Regions from separate parts of the Mesorhizobium sp. ES1-6 genome, predicted to be linked through region 2. Evidence: riboswitches for the same ligand, from Rfam matches in the RefSeq annotation. Region 2 holds a riboswitch; each other region holds the start of a gene.

Region 1 (4,136 bases), on a different contig from region 2:
AATGCTCACATCGAGCGGCTCGTTCGTGGCGGCCAGCTCGGCGGCCAATTCGTCCGGCAATGGCTGCACCGTCGCGTCGGAAGGCACCAGCAAGCCCAGTTCGAGCAATTGCGCTATGAAGTGATCGAGTTGGGCCTCGCCTATTGTCGAGCCGCCCGCGGTAAGCCCGACCAGAGCCCGGGCGTCCATTCCGGACGAAAGCGCCTGCCACACCTTGCTGCCGGAATCGGAGAAGCCGAAATACTTGCCATTCGCAAGGTTGAGCACCACGGCCTCGCCATCGAAGGATTCGAAAACGATATCCCGGCTCGCAACCGCATAGGCATGGGATTCATGCATCATTGTCGCCCCGCTTAGCATTCCTGCCCGCCAGCAGGACCCGTTCCACCGACAACGCCTGTAAACTTTCGGTTGTTCCTTGGCAAGGTAACCTTTGCCGGTAAGGCGCCGGCCATATGCGGGATCAGTCGAAGGCCAGCCGGATCAAACCTCGATTTCCAGTGCCGACAGTGGCTTGGAACAACAGGCCAAGATGAAGCCGTCGTCGATCTCGTGATCGAGGATGCCGCCATTGTGGCTCATCTCGACGGCGCCGGAGACTTTCTTCACCTTGCAGGTTCCGCACAGGCCGAATTCGCAGGCTGCCGGGATCCGCACGCCCGAGGCGCGGGCCGTCTGCAGCACGGTCTGGCCGGCGACGCACTCGGCATCGACGTCCGACAGCGCGAAGCGGATAGGTGTTGCTGCTTCGACGGGAGCTGCCGCACCGTCCTGCTCCGGCGAGGCGAACGGCGCCGGGATTTCCTCCACGGTCGGCGCGGCAAAGCTTTCCTGATGGTATCTCGCCATGTCGAAGCCGGCGGCCTCCAGCATGCCGCGCACGGCGCGCATGAAGGGATCGGGGCCGCAGCAGAAGATTTCGCGTTCACGGAAATCGGGCGCCAGCAGCGGCAGCCGGATGGCATCTATGCGGCCCATATGGCCGTACCAGCCCTCGCGGCTCGACCGCTCCTCGATCATGAAGCCGAGCGACAGGCCCGGCATGTGGCCGCCCAAAAGTTCGAGTTCCTTGCGGAAAATGATCTCTTCGGGACGCCGCGCGCAATTGACGAAGCCGACATCGGTCCAGGGCGCGCAATCGTTCAGCCAGCGCAGCATCGACATCATCGGCGTCACGCCGGAGCCGGCCGAGATGAACAGATATTTCGCCGCCGGATGGCTGTGCAACGAAAAATCGCCGCTCGGTCCATAGGCCTTGACGTGCGAGCCGGGGGTCAGGTGATCGAACATCCAGCGTGTGCCGATGCTGCCTGCCTGCGCCTTCACCGTCACCGCTATGGAGAACGGCCGCGACGGTGACGACGACAGCGTGTAGGTGCGCATCAGCGGACCGTCCGGCGTCGGCAGTTCCAGCGTCACGAACTGGCCCGGCTTGTAACGGAACCAGGTCTGGTTGTCGGAGCGGAAGGTGAAGGTCTTGACGCCGGGCGCCTCATCGCTGACGCCGGTCACTTCCAGCACCTGCAGCCTGTCGTTCCACGGCGCCATCTGGTCGAGATGGCGATAGAGGCCAAGGTCGGTCATGGCATTCATCCCTCAGCCTCTCATGCCACGCTGCGCAGCGCCGGCCGGCCGCCTTCGGCAAGGCGCGGGCCGATGAAGCGCGCGTACCAGTCGACGAACTGGATGACGCCGCCTTCATGCAGCTCCGAATAGGGGCCGGGCTCATAGGCCGGCGACAGGATGCCGAAGGCGTTTTCCTCGACGATGCGGCGGTCCTGGTCGTTGGTCTCGGTCCAGACATGGGTGAGTTCGGCGAGATCGTAGTCGACGCCCTCGACCGCGTCCTTGTGCACCAGCCATTTCGTCGTCACCGCCGTTTCTGTGGCGCTGACCGGCAGCACACGGAAGGTGACGGCATGATCGACCAGGATATGGTTCCAGGTCGTCGGATAGTGGTAATGCATCAAGGTGCCGATCCGGTCGGCCGAGACGCTGTCGGACAGGTTCTTCCTCACCGCCCGCTTGCCCGTCATCGTGTAGCTCTGGGCATCGCGCAGCAACGGCGCGCGGGTGGCACGGTATTGTCCAGCCGGGTCGATGCGGAATTTGCTGGGCAAGCCAACAGCCTCGCATTTGGCCCAATGCGCCAGCATTTCCGGATCGCTGTCGGCGCCCTGCACGCCGGTCACGGTCGGCGCTTCCGGGAAGGTCTTGCACAATTCCGGATGATTGCCGGCGCAATGGTAGCATTCGCGGTTGTTTTCCCAGACCAGCTTCCAGTTGCCCTTCTCGATGATGGTGCTCTCGAAGGCGATCTTGGCCTCGCTGAGCCGGTGCGGCTGCAGATAGGGCCCGATCATCGCCCGCATCGGCGCGAAGTCCGCCGGCTCCTTGGCCAGGCAGATGAAGACATAGCCGGCGACGCTTTCGCAGGCGACTGGCTTCAGCCCGAACTGGCTCTTGTCGAACCCGTCGGCCATCTGGCGGGCGAACAGCAGCCGGCCGTCAAGCTCGTAAGTCCACTGGTGGTAAGGACAGACCAGTTTGGCGGCCATGCCTTTGTCGCTGTTGCAGACGCGGCTGCCGCGATGACGGCAGGAATTGTGGAAGGCGTTGATCTTGCCCTGCTGGTCACGCACCAGCACGACCGGATAGTCGCCGATCTGCACGGTGATGAAGCTGCCCGGCTTGGGCAACTCGCAATCATGGCCTATGAACAGCCAGTCGCGATACCAGATCAGCTCCATGTCCAGCTTGAAGTAGTCCGGGTCGGTATAAAAGGGCTGTTCCAGCGAAAAGCCTTGTCTGCGGCTGTTCAAGAGCCTCAGCATGTCGTTGCGCGCATCCATGTCCTGTCCTCATTTTCAAGGACTGAACTGGTGGTGATGGAGGAAGGATTGAGCGCGAGCCGGCAAAAGCCGGACAAACATCATCCGCCCCTTGACCGCCCACCGCGATCAGTCGAGTTCTAGCGATCTCGGGCTGGTTTCCGGGCTCTGGAGTCGTCCTTGCGGACCATCGCGACACCTTCCCAGGCCTTCGCCCAGTGGTCTCCCGTTGCGACTTGAACTCCACCACCGTTGCGGGGGCAGCGCCGGAATCTGACCGGCTTCCCAATTCTCCGCTCCGTCGTCACGCAGCGGCACCTGAGATGGAATGATTTAATCACGACAGGGTTTGCGACATCGGCATGAAAGCGACATCGCCTCCATGCGGCGCGACACGCATGCTGGATGGTTCCGGCGGATGGAAGCGTCTTTATGGGAAGCCGCACCGGCACGTTTTCTACCCGTTGCCGGCGGCGAAAAAGGTTAACGGTTACGAAAAGTGACTATTAGCAGATTCTAAAATCGAACCGAACGGTTCGTTTCTGTTGACGGTGCGTGCAGGACGGTGTGAACGCAAGGTCTCCGACACCGTCGGTGATCGAAGCGGTGGTTCCAGTTAACCGGTTGATATAGCGAAGAAAAACAATGGACGTAAAAGGGCCTGGTACAATTTCAAGTGGTGGAGTCATGGTCCACGCGGAACAACTTCGTGATTGGAAACGGCAAAGGTGCTCTCCCACATCGGGGCTGTCCGAACGACGCGATTTTTAATCCCAAGACACGCCGCTAGACGGACGGAAAAATACTGGAGTACCCAAAATGAAAAAGATTGTTCTCACTGCCGCAGCCCTTCTGGCTATTTCCGGCAGCGCCTTTGCTGGTAGCGACCATTATGGTTCGAGCGCCGCGACCCCCGCTGCCACCTCTGTCGACAGCTCGTACACCGCTTCGACCAAGAAGTCGCAGCCGGCTGCTCAGACGCCTGTCCAGGGTGCCGATCACAACCTCTTCGGCAACAACTAACAGCCGCTTCCCGGCACGCGGCGGGGTTGCCCTGTCGCGCCGGTGGACGCCACAAATTCAGGAGTATTTGAAATGAACAAGATCCTCATTGCTGCCGCCGCCGTTCTGGCCCTTTCCGGCAGCGCCTTCGCCGGTAGCGACAACTTTGGTTCGAACGGTGCCAACCAGGCGGCTGTCACTTCGACCGACAACGCGGCCACCGCGTCGATCGGCAAGTCGGCTCCGGCCACCCAGGCGCCCGTTCAGCAGGGCAGCGACCGCAACCTCTTCGGTCACTAATCC
Region 2 (4,136 bases):
GGATCGCCGAACGGGAAGGCGAGGTCGTCGGCTCGGTCTTCGTCGTGCGCAAGTCCGACCAGGTGGCCAAGCTGCGGCTCCTTTATGTCGAACCTTCGGCGCGGGGCCTCGGCATCGGCAAGCGCCTGGTCGAGGAATGCATCGGCTTTGCCCGCGCCAGGGGTTACAAGACGCTGACCTTATGGACCAACGACATTCTGACCGCCGCCCGGCACATCTACCAGGCAGCGGGTTTCAGGCTGACCGAGGAAGAACCCCACCATTCCTTCGGCAAGGATCTGGTTGGCCAGAACTGGGATCTCGATCTCTAGCGAGCTGTCCGGCAATGCCCGGTTGCTGGCGGTTTGCGCCAATGGTATCGAATACGGGTCGAAAAGGACCCTGGAGCGGCAAACGGTAAGCCCGCTCCCTTCCGTCAGATGGAAGCTCCGTTCCCATCCAGAATGGGAACCCACGGCAAGCCACGGCGTGCTTTGACGCCGGGCTTGGCGTTCGGGGTCCCGCCGATCGGCGTTCCTTCGTGTGCCAGGCGCCAACGAAGGAGAAGAGACAATGCCCATCATTCGCGCCGACACCGGCGTCATCACCCAGATCAACGTCTTCACCGTGCCCGAGGGCGGACAGCAGGCGCTGATCGACCTTTTGCGGGAGGCGGCAATGAGTTGTCGTGGCATTCCCGGCTGGATGTCGGCCAGCCTGCACAGGGAACTCGACGGCACACGCGTCGTCAACTATGCGCAGGCGCGGGATCAGGCGGCCATGCGGCGCGTCTTCGAGCATCTGCGGACGAGCGGTTTCCTCGATCGCAACCAGGCTCTGGGGCAGGCCCATCCCGGCCTCTATGAGGTCGCGCTCACCGTGGAATAGGCGAGCCGGCGGGCCGCGCCTCGGCTGCTGCCGGGGCGTGGCCCATTCGGCATCCAGCCCCTATGATTTGACCGGCACCCAGATCTCCAGCCCACCATTGCCGGTGCGGGCGTCGAATTCAGGGCCATAGCGCTCGAATTCCGGCGCGTCGGCGATTTCATGGCCTGAGGCGGGCAGCCAGCTGTTCCAGATCGTGTTGATCGTACGCCGGATGGTCGAGATGTGCTCGCGATGCGTGAACACGGCATATTTCTGTGCCGGCACCCGCACCCGGTAGAATTCCTTCGGCAGATCCGCGAAGTCGCGCACCTCGACGCCGACGACATAGTCGAAATTGCCGGCATCGTCGCCATTGAGGCAGACGCCGTAGAAAACGCCTGAAATCTCGCCTTGTATGTTACCGATGTATGGAGCGAAGCGCTGCCACTGCATCGGAATCCCGGCACTGGATTCGCAGCTGTAGCGCTCGCCGAGCCCGGCGACGAGGAAGGGCCGGCTGGTCTCGAAGCGCGGCGGCTGGAGTGTGGTGAGAAGTGAACTGTCCATCAGGATAGGCTCCACGAGGTCGAGGGACTTGGTCGAGCCTTGCGCGCGCACCAGTTCCGGCGTGGTGCCGAACTGGTCGCGGAAGGCACGGGTGAAAGCCTCATGCGAGTTGTAGCTGGCTTCGAGCGCGATGCTGAGAATGTCGGGCGCTCCGCCAGCCAGCTTGCGCGCCGCCTCGGTCAGCCGGCGCGAGCGCATGTAGCCCATGACGGAGCGACCGGTGGCGGCGCCGAAGGCGCGCGTCACATGAAAGCGCGACACGCCACTGCTTTGCGCGACGTCGTCGAGCGTAACGACGTCAGGCAGATGGCTTTCGACAAACCATAGCGCTTTCTCGGTCGGGTTCATGTGCTCCTCGCATTTGGCATCCGCATCCTGGCGCCTCGCAGCCCGCCCAGTTTGATCGAAATTGCGCATGGCGCAAATGGGCAAGCGGTCGCGCGTTCTCATTGGGTGCCTGCTGTGATCGGCTCGGATGGCCGTGTCGGCAAGGTACCGTCGAACAGCACGGTGATGGCCGTGTCGGCAGCGATTGACTGAGTGCATGTATTGTTATAACAGAACATAATGATCGTCTTGCCTCGGCGCCGCTCGCGGCCTAGGCTGCGACTCGTGATGGTCCCCGAGCCGAAAGGCGAGGGGTGAAAAGGGAACGCGGTGGGATCCGATTTGGGTCGAGGCCGCGGCTGCCCCCGCAACTGTAAGCGGCGAGCAAGATCCGGAACGCCACTGGCCGGCAAGGCTGGGAAGGCAGGATTGCGCGGAGACCCGTGAGCCAGGAGACCTGCCATCACCGAGTTGACCGGACGGGGTGTGCCGGGAGGAAACGTGGACATCGGTCTTGTCGGCCGGTCGACCAACATCCTTCCGTCGCCAGTTGTGAAAGTGACGGGACGTTGTACGGCGCAATCGATCGTATTCACCGCACCCAAAGGCACCAGATCATCGTGTGCACGCTTTGCCGCGACGTGCCGACCGGCGTCAGGTCTGGCGAAGCTCTGTGCGCCGAATTGCGCTCCCGTCTCTCGGCCCAGCCTGACCTGATGCGTGATTTCACGGTCGAGGGCGTGGCTTGCATGGCGGGATGCGCGCGCCCCCTGGCAGTGGCCTTCCAGGCGCCGGGCAAAGCCGCCTATCTCTTCGGCTCGATCGATGCAGAGGCCGACGCTGGCGATCTCGTGCGGTTTGCCAGGCTCTACGCTTCGCTTGCCGACGGCTGGTGCAATTCCGGACAACGTCCGCCGCGCCTGGCCGGCAAGACGCTGGCCCGCATCCCGGCACCGGGCAAGCCGGCGGATGGCAATCGATGACAACGCCGCTTCTCGATGCGCGCGACCTGAGCGCGACGGCGAATGGCCGGACTCTGGTCGATGCCGTCAGCCTGTCGGTGACATCAGGCGACCGCCTCGCCATCATTGGTCCCAACGGCGCCGGCAAGACCACGCTGCTGCGCATGTTGTCCGGCATGCTAAGGCCAAGTTCGGGCGAGGTGAGGCTTGGCGGGCGACGCCTGGACAGGATTTCGCCGGCCGAGCGGGCCCTGCATATCGCCGTCGTCGGCCAGACCGACCAGCCGGATCCGCGTCTGGCGGTGATCGACTATGTCGAGCTCGGCCGCGTCCCGCATGCCGGCCTGGGGCGCCGGGGCGAGGAGCGCGACATTGTCGTGGACGCGCTGCGCCGGACGGGCCTGTTGCCGCTGCTCGGCCGCACCATCGGCTCGCTGTCGGGTGGCGAACGCCAGCGCGCCCAGCTTGCCCGAGCCATCGCGCAGGTGCCCAAGATCCTGTTTCTCGACGAACCGACCAACCACCTCGACCCGCGCGCTCGCGCGCAACTGCTCGAACTGGTGGCCGGCTTGGGCATGACGGTGATCGCCGTGCTGCACGATCTGACGCTGGTGGCGCCCTTTGCCACCAAGGTCGCGGTGATGAATGAGGCGCGGCTGCAGGCTCTGGCGCCGCCGCACGAGGCGCTGACCCAGCAGCTGATCCGCGAGATTTTCGGCGTCGACGTGTTCCGCCTGCGCCATCCCACCGAGGATCGCGAGCTGACGGTGTTCGAGCTCCCGAACCGCGCCGCGCCGCCATCCTGATCGCCCTCTCATCATCCGATACGGTTCAACCAAGGAGCAAATCCGTGAAACGCCTTGCCATCTCGCTCGTCCTCTCGCTGCTCGCCTCGACGGCCTTCGCCTTCCCCGTCACCGTCGACAGCTGCGGCAACCCGCTGACTTTCGACGCTCCACCGAAGCGTGCGGTCATCCATGATCTCAACATGGCCGAGATGGCCTTCGCGCTGAAACTGCAGCCCTCGATCGTCGGCCTGACGGGAATCACCGGATGGTACAAGGTCGGCCCCGAATTCAAGGCAGAACAGGGTTCCATCCCAGAACTGGCGCCGAAATATCCAACGCTGGAGAATCTCGTCGCGGTCGAGCCCGATTTCTTCTTCGCCGGCTGGTACTACGGTATGAAGCCCGGCGGCGACGTGACCCCCGACACGCTCGCACCGCATGGCATCAAGACGCTGGTGCTGACCGAAAGCTGCGTCCATCTCGACAAGAGCCGCCCGGCCGCCTCCATGGACCTGCTTTATGGCGACGTCGAAAAGCTGGGCAAGATTTTCGGCAAGGAGCCGGAAGCGGACAAGCTCGTCGCCGGCTGGAGAGCGCAGCTCGCCGATATCACCGCCAAGGTTGGTGATCGCAAGGGAACACGCGT
Region 3 (4,136 bases), on a different contig from region 2:
TCGGTGAAGGACAGGGCCACGATATCCGCCGGCGTCTGCCGGAGATCGACAGGCTCGGCGAGGTCGTCGAGCGAGGCGGAGGTCGTGGTGAGGATGTGCATCGCGGTCCGTGTCTGAAATCAGCCGGCGAGGATACGTTCGATCGCCGGGCGGTTCAGCCCCTTCAGACCGATGACGACGAGGCGCGAGCGGCGGTTGTCATCAGCCGTCCAAGCACGGTCATAGTAATGATTGACGCGCGGGCCGACGGCCTGCAACAGGAGCCGCATCGGCTTGCCGCCGACCTCGACGAAGCCTTTTACACGCAGCACGTTTTCCTGTTCGGCGGCCTCTGTGACGCGCTTGGCCAGTTCGTCAGGATTGGCGATCGAGGGTATGTCGACGATGAACGTGTCGAAGTCGTCATGCTCATGGTCGAACGCGCCGTCATGATGCGACTTGCGGTTCTCGATGTCGTCCTCGACGGCAAGGCCAAGCCCGAGCAGCACCGAAGGATCGACCTTGCCATGCGACGTCGGCACGATCTTCACGGCGCGGGCGGAATGTTCGTTGACGATGGCATTGGCGCGGGCTGAGCCGGCGGCATCCATCAGGTCGCTCTTCGACAGGATGATCAGGTCGGCGCAGGCGATCTGGTCCTCGAACACTTCCTCGACCGGATCGTCATGGTCGAGGCTGTCATCCCCGGCGCGCTGCGCCTGCAGGGCGTCCATGTCGTTGGCGACGCGGCCCTCGGCAAGTGCGGGACCGTCGACCACGGCGATGACGCCGTCGACGGTCACCCGGCTCTTCACCGTAGGCCACTGGAAAGCCTGAACCAGAGGCTTGGGGAGAGCGAGACCGGAGGTTTCGATCAGGATGTGGTCGACCTTCGGCGTCAGCGACAGGATCTTGTCGAGCGCCGGCACGAAATCGTCGGCGACGGTGCAGCAGATGCAGCCATTGGCCAATTCAACGATGTTCTCCTCGGGGCAGCTGTCGATGCCGCAGCCCTTGAGGATCTCGCCGTCGATGCCGATGTCGCCGAATTCGTTGACGATGATGGCGATGCGCTTGCCGCCGGCATTTTCCAGGAGATGTCGAACCAGTGTCGTCTTGCCGGCGCCGAGGAAGCCGGTAACGACGGTGCAGGGAACGCGGGAGAGATTGCCGGCCGAATTTGGAGCGGTCATGTCAAGTCCTTCAGCATGTCGAGAGGAGGGATGCGGGCAACGAGGCCACGCTTGAGGCTATCGGGCCGGCCCCGCCAGGGAATGAGGCCGTCGGTCGAGGTGGCGAAGAGCTTGGCGCCGGTGACGAGATCGGCGCCGCTGGTTGTGGTCAGGTCGCCGAACACATAGCTCCAGCAGCCGTCGCGCAGGATCGCGGCGCTCAGCCGGCGCTTGCAATTGCCGAGGCATTCGACCGTGCGGATGCGGATGTTCTCGCCCGAGGCGGCCTGGCGCGTGTCTTCCGCCAAAATTTCGCCGGCCCGGGGATGGGCGTCGGAGCCGGTCTCGTCGCGGCACGAGGCGCAGACGATGACGGTCACGCCGGCCAGGGAATCACCCTCGCCGGACAAAACGTCTGTTGTTTCAGCCGAAAAACTGCTGTCGCGATCCAAATCAGGCTCCTTGCCCGGAAAACCCGCCGGGCGATCGGATTCTTGCATTCCAGACGGCAGGTCTCCTGGCTCGCGGGTCATCGCCTTGGGTAGCCGCCTTCCCGGGACAATCCCAGTGGCTTTCGGCCTTGGCTCTTCGCTTACAGTTGCGGGGACAGCCGCGGATTTGGGTTTTCAGCCCGCACCGCATTCCCTCTTGGCTCCTCCCTTTGCTGAGAGGAGACCGTCTGGATCGGATTTAGGCTCTTGCGGGCAGCGGTGTCAACGCGAGCTTACGACACCGTGATGTCGGCCAGCGCCGGGCCCAGATCGCCGGCAGGCGTCACTTCCATGCGTTCGAGGCCTAGCCAGCCCTGCATCTGCTTCAGTTCCTCGAAGAGCTGAGCCGCCGTCTCTGGCGGTGCGCCGGGCTCGGCATAAGCCGCGTGGACGCGCAGGACACTGGCCGGCCGGTCGGCCTTGAGGTCGACGCGCGCCACGATCCTGTCACCAAGCAGGAAGGGCAGGACATAGTAGCCATATTGGCGCTTGTCGGCCGGCGTGTAGATCTCGATGCGGTAGTGGAAATCGAACAGCCGCTCCGAGCGCGAGCGCTCGAAGACGACCGGATCGAACGGCGCCAGCAGGGCGCGGGCCTCGATCTTGCGCGGCATACGGGCGTCCTTGTGAAGGTAAGCCGGCTTGTCCCAGCCCTCGACACGGACCGGCAGCAAGTCGCCGAGTTCGACCAGTTCCTCCAGCCGGCCTTTCATATCGGCCGGTGACAGGCGGAAATAGTCGCGCAAATCGCCCGATGTCGCCACGCCATGGGCGCGGGCGGAGATGCGCAGCAATTCGCGGTGCGCGTCCTCGGCCGCCGGCACCGGCAGGTCGAGGATCGCCTGCGGCAGCACGCGTTCCGGCAGGTCATAGAAGCGCTCGAAACCGCGACGGTGTGCCGTGGTGATGCGGCCGGCCCAGAACAGCCATTCGAAGGCGTGCTTGGCGTGGCTCCAGCCCCACCAGCCGCCGGAGCCTTTCTGGCCTTCGAGCGCCGAAGCGGCGATCGGCCCGCGCTCGACGACCTCGCGGTAGATCTCTTCTATATAGGCGGCGTGCTCGCGGCCCCATTTGGCCAGCCCCAGATACATTTCGTCGCCTTGCTCGGCGCGCCGCATGCGCCAGCGCATCAGTGGGTAGGTCTCGACCGGCAGGAAGGAGGCCTCGTGCGCCCAGTATTCGAACACGGTGCGCTTGCGCGTCACGGCGGCGTTGTCGAGCAAGGCGAGGGGATAGGGGCCAAGACGCGAATAGAGCGGCATGTAATGGGCGCGCACCACCGCACTGACGGAATCGATCTGCAGCAGGCCGGTGCGGGACAGAACGCGGGCGAAATGGCGGCGGTCGGGCGTGCCGGCGGGGCGGGGGTCGAGAAACCCCTGCGCGGCGAGCGCGATGCGCCGGGCGGTGGCAAGCGAAATCTTTTCCTTCATGCAGGCGTCACTCTGAGGGTGCTTTGACAAAGATGTGATGGGGTGATTCCAGCCCATGCTAGCAGGGTTTTGGTGGCAATCCTGTCAGGAGAGAAAAGTGGATTAAAAAGCGAAGGAAATCAAACAGGAGCGTATGAGACCAGTTTCTCCCGGAATGCCGTCCAGCTCGTTGTTTTGAACAAGGTTTGACTTGCTTCGCTGGAAGTGCTGCGCTAACCCTCGCCGCGTTGCAGCATAGGCTTCTTAAAACGGTTCAGCGGTTAAACTGTCACGCTTCCGCATTAAGGTCCGGTGCTGTAATCAACGTGGATTGGCGCCAACGGAAAGCCGCTGCATGAACGCACTCCTCAGCTCGTACCTGCCCATCGTCCTGTTTATCGGCGTGGCGCTGGTGGTCGGTCTGGCGCTGCTGGTCGCGCCGTTCCTGGTGGCCTACCGCAACCCGGATCCCGAAAAGCTTTCCGCCTACGAGTGCGGTTTCAACTCGTTCGACGACGCCCGCATGAAATTCGACATCCGCTTCTACCTGGTGTCGATCCTGTTCATTATATTCGACCTGGAAGTAGCCTTCCTCTTCCCCTGGGCAGTGTCCTTCTCGAAGATCGGCATGCTCGGTTTCTGGTCAATGATGGTTTTTTTGGCAGTGCTGACCATCGGCTTTGCCTATGAATGGAAAAAAGGAGCGCTGGAATGGGATTGAACGACAGTTCAGGCACCCTCGTCGCGCCGAAGCCCAAAGGTGTTATCGATCCCAACACTGGCAGGCCGGTGGGGGAGGACGATCCCTTCTTCCTCGAAATCAACAATGAGCTTGCCGACAAGGGTTTTCTGGTCACCTCGACCGAGGCGCTGATCACCTGGGCGCGCAGCGGCTCGCTCATGTTCATGACCTTCGGTCTGGCGTGCTGCGCGGTCGAGATGATCCACACCTCGATGCCGCGTTACGATTCGGAGCGGTTCGGTGTCGCGCCGCGCGCGTCGCCGCGGCAGTCCGACATCATGATCGTCGCCGGCACGCTGACCAACAAGATGGCGCCGGCGCTGCGCAAGGTCTACGACCA
Region 4 (4,136 bases), on a different contig from region 2:
GCGCCCTTGCCCGGCCAAGACTTCCCCCATGGTCCACCGCTCCTTCAAGAAGCTTCATGTCAGTTCTGATCGCTTTCCTGTCATTGGCCGTCGAACTCGTCCTGGGTTATCCAGACTGGCTGTTTCGCGCCATCGGCCATCCCGTAACATGGTTCGGCAGGCTGATATCCTTTCTCGATGTCAGGCTCAACCGCGCCACTGATCCCGACGCGCTGCGTCGCCAACGTGGTGTCCAGGCGCTTCTGGTCATCGTGCTGGTGCCGGCGGTGATTGGTCTTTGCCTACAGCTTGTCCTGCTCTGGTTCGTCCCCTTGGGATTGATCATTGCCGTCTTTCTGGCGACATCGCTTCTGTCGCAGAAGAGCCTCTATGAACATGTCGAAGCCGTCGCCGACGCGCTCGACAGTGGCGGACTCGATATGGGCCGGGCCGCCGTGTCGCGGATCGTTGGCCGCGATCCCGAAACGCTGGACCGCGCCGGCGTCTGCCGCGCGGCGATCGAGAGCCTGGCGGAGAATTTCTCCGACGGCATCGTCGCCCCTGCCTTCTGGACCGGTGTCGGTGGCCTTGCTGGCGGTGCTGCCTACAAAGCCGCCAACACCGCCGATTCGATGATCGGCCACCGCACTCCGCGCCATGAGGCGTTCGGCTGGGCGGCGGCGCGCTTCGACGATTGGATCAACCTGCCGGCATCACGGCTGACGGCGCTGCTGATCGTGCTGGCGGCTTTCCTGGTCAAGGATGCCGACCCCGGCAATGCCTGGCAGGCGGTATGGCGCGACGCGAAAAAACACCGCTCGCCCAATGCCGGCTGGCCCGAAGCGGCCATGGCCGGTGCGCTTGGCCTCGCGCTCGCCGGACCGCGCAGCTATGGCGGCGTCGTGGTCGACGATATCTTCATGGGCGAAGGCGGCCGCCGCGACGTCGACAGCGGCGACATCAGGCGGGCGCTGCAACTCTATCGTGTCGCCGACTATTTGCTGATTGGCCTGTTTGGCCTGGTCGCGGTGATCGCGGTCATGGCGTTCTAGAACTCGATGCCCTGCTGCGCTTTTACGCCAGCGGAAAAATGGTGCTTCGTCAGTCCCATCTCGGTGACAAGATCAGCGGCCTCGACCAAGGCCGGCTTGGCGTTGCGGCCGGTGACGACGACATGCAGGCCCTCGCGGCGGACCTTGAGCGCACCCACCACCTTGTCGAGATCGAGATAGTCGTAGCGCAGCGCGATGTTGAGTTCATCGAGCACGACGAGGCTGATCGAGGGATCGTCGATCAATTCCAGCGCCTTGGCCCAGGCGGCCTCGGCGGCCGCGATGTCGCGCTTCAGATCCTGCGTTTCCCAGGTGAAGCCCTCGCCCATCGCGTGCCAGACGACGCGGTCGCCGAAGGCGGCGAAAGCGTCCTTCTCGCCGGTGTGCCATTTGCCCTTGATGAACTGGACGACGCCGACCCGCTTGCCGTAGCCGAGCATGCGCAGCGCGAGACCGAAGGCAGCCGTGGTCTTGCCCTTGCCGGGGCCGGTGTTGACGATGAGCAGACCTTTCTCGATCGTCTTACCCGCCACCTCGGCGTCCTGCACGGCCTTGCGCTTGGCCATCTTGGCGCGATGGCGTTCTTCATCCCGATCTTTGGCGTCCTTGTCGTCGATGTCAGTCATTTCACTTCACCTTGAGCGGTAGTCCCGCCACCATCAGCAGCACCGTATCGGCGACCGCGGCGACCCGCTGGTTGAGCCGGCCGGCGTCGTCGCGAAACCGCCGCGCCAGTACATTGTCGGGCACGATGCCTTGGCCGACCTCGTTCGACACCACGAACCACGGCCCGCGCGGCCGTGACAGCACGTCCGCCAACCGTCGGCAAACCGCGTCGACGTCGTGATCGGCCAGCATGTGATTGGTCAGCCACAGCGTCAGGCAGTCGACAAGCACCGGCTGACCGTCCGGCAACGCCTCAAGCGCTTCGGCAAGATCGAGCGGCGCGTCGATGGTCTGCCAGCCCTCGCCGCGCCGCGAGCGGTGCAGCGCGATGCGCTCATGCATCTCGTCATCGTAAGCTTGCGCGGTGGCGATATAGGCCCATGGCGAGGGCAATGCCGCCACCAGGGTTTCGGCGTGCGCGCTCTTGCCTGAGCGCGCACCACCTATGATGAAGGTCAGCTTGCCCAGATCAGGCAAAGCTGTCGCGCAGACCGGTCGCCGTGCCTGTGAAGCGCCCACGCACCACGCCGACGACCGCGCCGAGCACAAGCCAGAACACCAGGTTGGTCACCGTCACCGCCACCACGAACTGATGATGCAGGCCCTCCGGGATCGGTGTCTCGAAACTGTCTGGCTGCGGCGCGCCGACAATATGCGGCGCGACGATCAGCAGGACGGCAAGGATGGCCAGCGGCAGCGATTTGCGGAAGGCGATCAGGCCGAGGCCGATCGCGGTCGCCACGACTGTCGCGGTCCACCAGATCTGCCGCGGAAGCAGTTCGGCCGCGGGCATTGCCGGCAGTTCCGGCGGCAGGCCGAGGCCGGGCGCCAGCGTGAACACGGCAAAGCCGGCCAGGCCCCAGAACACGCCTTGGCGCCAGGTGCCGATGCCGCCGGCGAATTCCGAAACCGCGACCAGGACCAGCGCGAAGCCGATGCCGGTGACGATGTTGGCAAGCACGCTGAAGGCGAACCGCTCGAAGCCGTCGGCCGGCGCCCAGCCTTCATCCTCCGCCGCCGGAGCGGCTGCTTCCGCCGCCGGCGCGGCCGAACTCATGGCATTGCCTGCCGGGGCGATTGTACTCATGGCGTTGGTATCGGTCGCGGCGGGTGCCGCGCCATGGTCATGGTGATGGCCGCCGCCGGCCTGTTCGTAGACTTCCGCTTTCAGGATCAGCGGAACGGTCGCATAGGCCTGCATGCAGGCGAGAACGACGCCGGCCACGAGCCCCGCGATCGCCGCGACGAACACGACGTTGCGAAAAAGGTTCATGATGTCAGATCCCTATCAGTGGCAGGGAAAGGCCATCGAATGGCGGTAGTCGTGGGCGGCGTTGTGGACCGCGTCGATATGCGAGAAGCCGACGAAGCCGACGACGAAGATGCCGAGCAGCGCGGCGAGCGCGAGCTGCATGAAGCGCGACTGCGAGGAGACGGAGGCGCCGAGGGAGACGGTAGCAGTGGTCATGTCTTGTCCTTTCGCCCTCCACCCGAGGGCATAGAAGTCAGTCTTTTCGCCGCCGGCAGGTCTCCTGGCTCGCGGATCAGCGCCCTTCCCCACCTTCCCGAAGAAAAACCTTCAGTGGCATATGGAGAGGACTACCGCACACAGTTGCGGGGGCAGCCACGGCATTGGGCGAAACCTCGCCCGCACCGCATTCCCTCTTGGTTCCAAAAAAAGGAACCGACGACGTTGGTGACTATAGGGAAATTCGCCGCGCGCGGCAAACCAAATTCCGACAGCCGACAGCGCAGGAGCGTCGTATCGGCAAAACCGTTCCCATCCCGCCCTGATTGACAAACTTCATGGCCGGGTGTCGGCTGGCAACCCTCACAGGAAGCCAGCCATGCAGCCCAATGCCAGCGAGCGCGATCCCTATAACGGCCTGACTCGAACCGAGCCGACGCTGCCCTCATCGGCATATTGGGACCAGCAGAACTATCAGCTTGATCTCGATGCGATCTGGTACAGAAGCTGGCTGCTGGTCTGCCGCGAGGCCGATCTGGCCCAGCCGCTGGCCTTTCGCCGATTCCGCATCGGCACGCAGGACATCCTCGTGCTGCGCGACGACACTGGCGAGCTGCGCGCCTTCCACAACACCTGCCGCCATCGCGGCTCGCAGCTTTGCCAGGAGAGCGAAGGCCGGCTGAAGGCACGGCTGATCACCTGCCCCTATCACGCCTGGTCCTACTCGCTGCGCGGCGATCTTGTGCGCGTGCCGTCGAAATCGCTGCCCGACGGCTTCGACAAGGCCGATCACCCGCTCTACCGCGTCGCGCTCTCGGTGTGGCGGGGTTTCGTCTTCGTCAATCTGCGGGAAGACGCGGACGGCTCGGCGCAATCCTCCTTCGATCCCGCTTCCGGCAACCTGGGCAACTGGCCGCTCGAATCGCTGGTCTCAGGCCATGTGCTGCGCAAGGTGATGCACTGCAACTGGA

The links. Region 2 has a riboswitch for cobalamin ahead of LB564_RS23005 (DUF1636 family protein). Riboswitches for the same ligand answer to the same signal wherever they lie in the genome.
Region 1: linked by a shared signal. The riboswitch ahead of LB564_RS28100 (aromatic ring-hydroxylating oxygenase subunit alpha) and the one ahead of LB564_RS23005 (DUF1636 family protein) in region 2 are both predicted to bind cobalamin.
Region 3: linked by a shared signal. The riboswitch ahead of LB564_RS19335 (DUF1636 family protein) and the one ahead of LB564_RS23005 (DUF1636 family protein) in region 2 are both predicted to bind cobalamin.
Region 4: linked by a shared signal. The riboswitch ahead of LB564_RS19530 (CbtB domain-containing protein) and the one ahead of LB564_RS23005 (DUF1636 family protein) in region 2 are both predicted to bind cobalamin.

Annotation. Positions count from the first base shown of each region.
Region 1 is NZ_JAIUGU010000015.1:166,442-170,577, forward strand. It holds gene LB564_RS28090 (PqqD family protein) at 1-342, opposite strand, end outside; gene LB564_RS28095 (hybrid-cluster NAD(P)-dependent oxidoreductase) at 484-1,584, opposite strand; gene LB564_RS28100 (aromatic ring-hydroxylating oxygenase subunit alpha) at 1,605-2,852, opposite strand; cobalamin riboswitch at 2,966-3,168, opposite strand; gene LB564_RS28105 (DUF680 domain-containing protein) at 3,651-3,854, shown strand; gene LB564_RS28110 (DUF680 domain-containing protein) at 3,927-4,133, shown strand.
Region 2 is NZ_JAIUGU010000010.1:165,547-169,682, forward strand. It holds gene LB564_RS22990 (helix-turn-helix domain-containing GNAT family N-acetyltransferase) at 1-311, shown strand, start outside; gene LB564_RS22995 (antibiotic biosynthesis monooxygenase family protein) at 553-867, shown strand; gene LB564_RS23000 (AraC family transcriptional regulator) at 928-1,761, opposite strand; cobalamin riboswitch at 2,013-2,220, shown strand; gene LB564_RS23005 (DUF1636 family protein) at 2,361-2,723, shown strand; gene LB564_RS23010 (ABC transporter ATP-binding protein) at 2,720-3,508, shown strand; gene LB564_RS23015 (ABC transporter substrate-binding protein) at 3,553-4,136, shown strand, end outside.
Region 3 is NZ_JAIUGU010000007.1:219,052-223,187, forward strand. It holds gene LB564_RS19325 (cobaltochelatase subunit CobN) at 1-101, opposite strand, end outside; gene cobW (cobalamin biosynthesis protein CobW) at 120-1,172, opposite strand; gene LB564_RS19335 (DUF1636 family protein) at 1,169-1,603, opposite strand; cobalamin riboswitch at 1,641-1,846, opposite strand; gene LB564_RS19340 (winged helix-turn-helix domain-containing protein) at 1,876-3,075, opposite strand; gene LB564_RS19345 (NADH-quinone oxidoreductase subunit A) at 3,410-3,775, shown strand; gene LB564_RS19350 (NuoB/complex I 20 kDa subunit family protein) at 3,766-4,136, shown strand, end outside.
Region 4 is NZ_JAIUGU010000007.1:259,710-263,845, reverse strand. It holds gene cobD (threonine-phosphate decarboxylase CobD) at 1-58, opposite strand, end outside; gene cbiB (adenosylcobinamide-phosphate synthase CbiB) at 57-1,031, shown strand; gene cobO (cob(I)yrinic acid a,c-diamide adenosyltransferase) at 1,028-1,657, opposite strand; gene cobU (bifunctional adenosylcobinamide kinase/adenosylcobinamide-phosphate guanylyltransferase) at 1,659-2,174, opposite strand; gene LB564_RS19535 (CbtA family protein) at 2,167-2,970, opposite strand; gene LB564_RS19530 (CbtB domain-containing protein) at 2,986-3,165, opposite strand; cobalamin riboswitch at 3,202-3,401, opposite strand; gene LB564_RS19525 (aromatic ring-hydroxylating oxygenase subunit alpha) at 3,545-4,136, shown strand, end outside.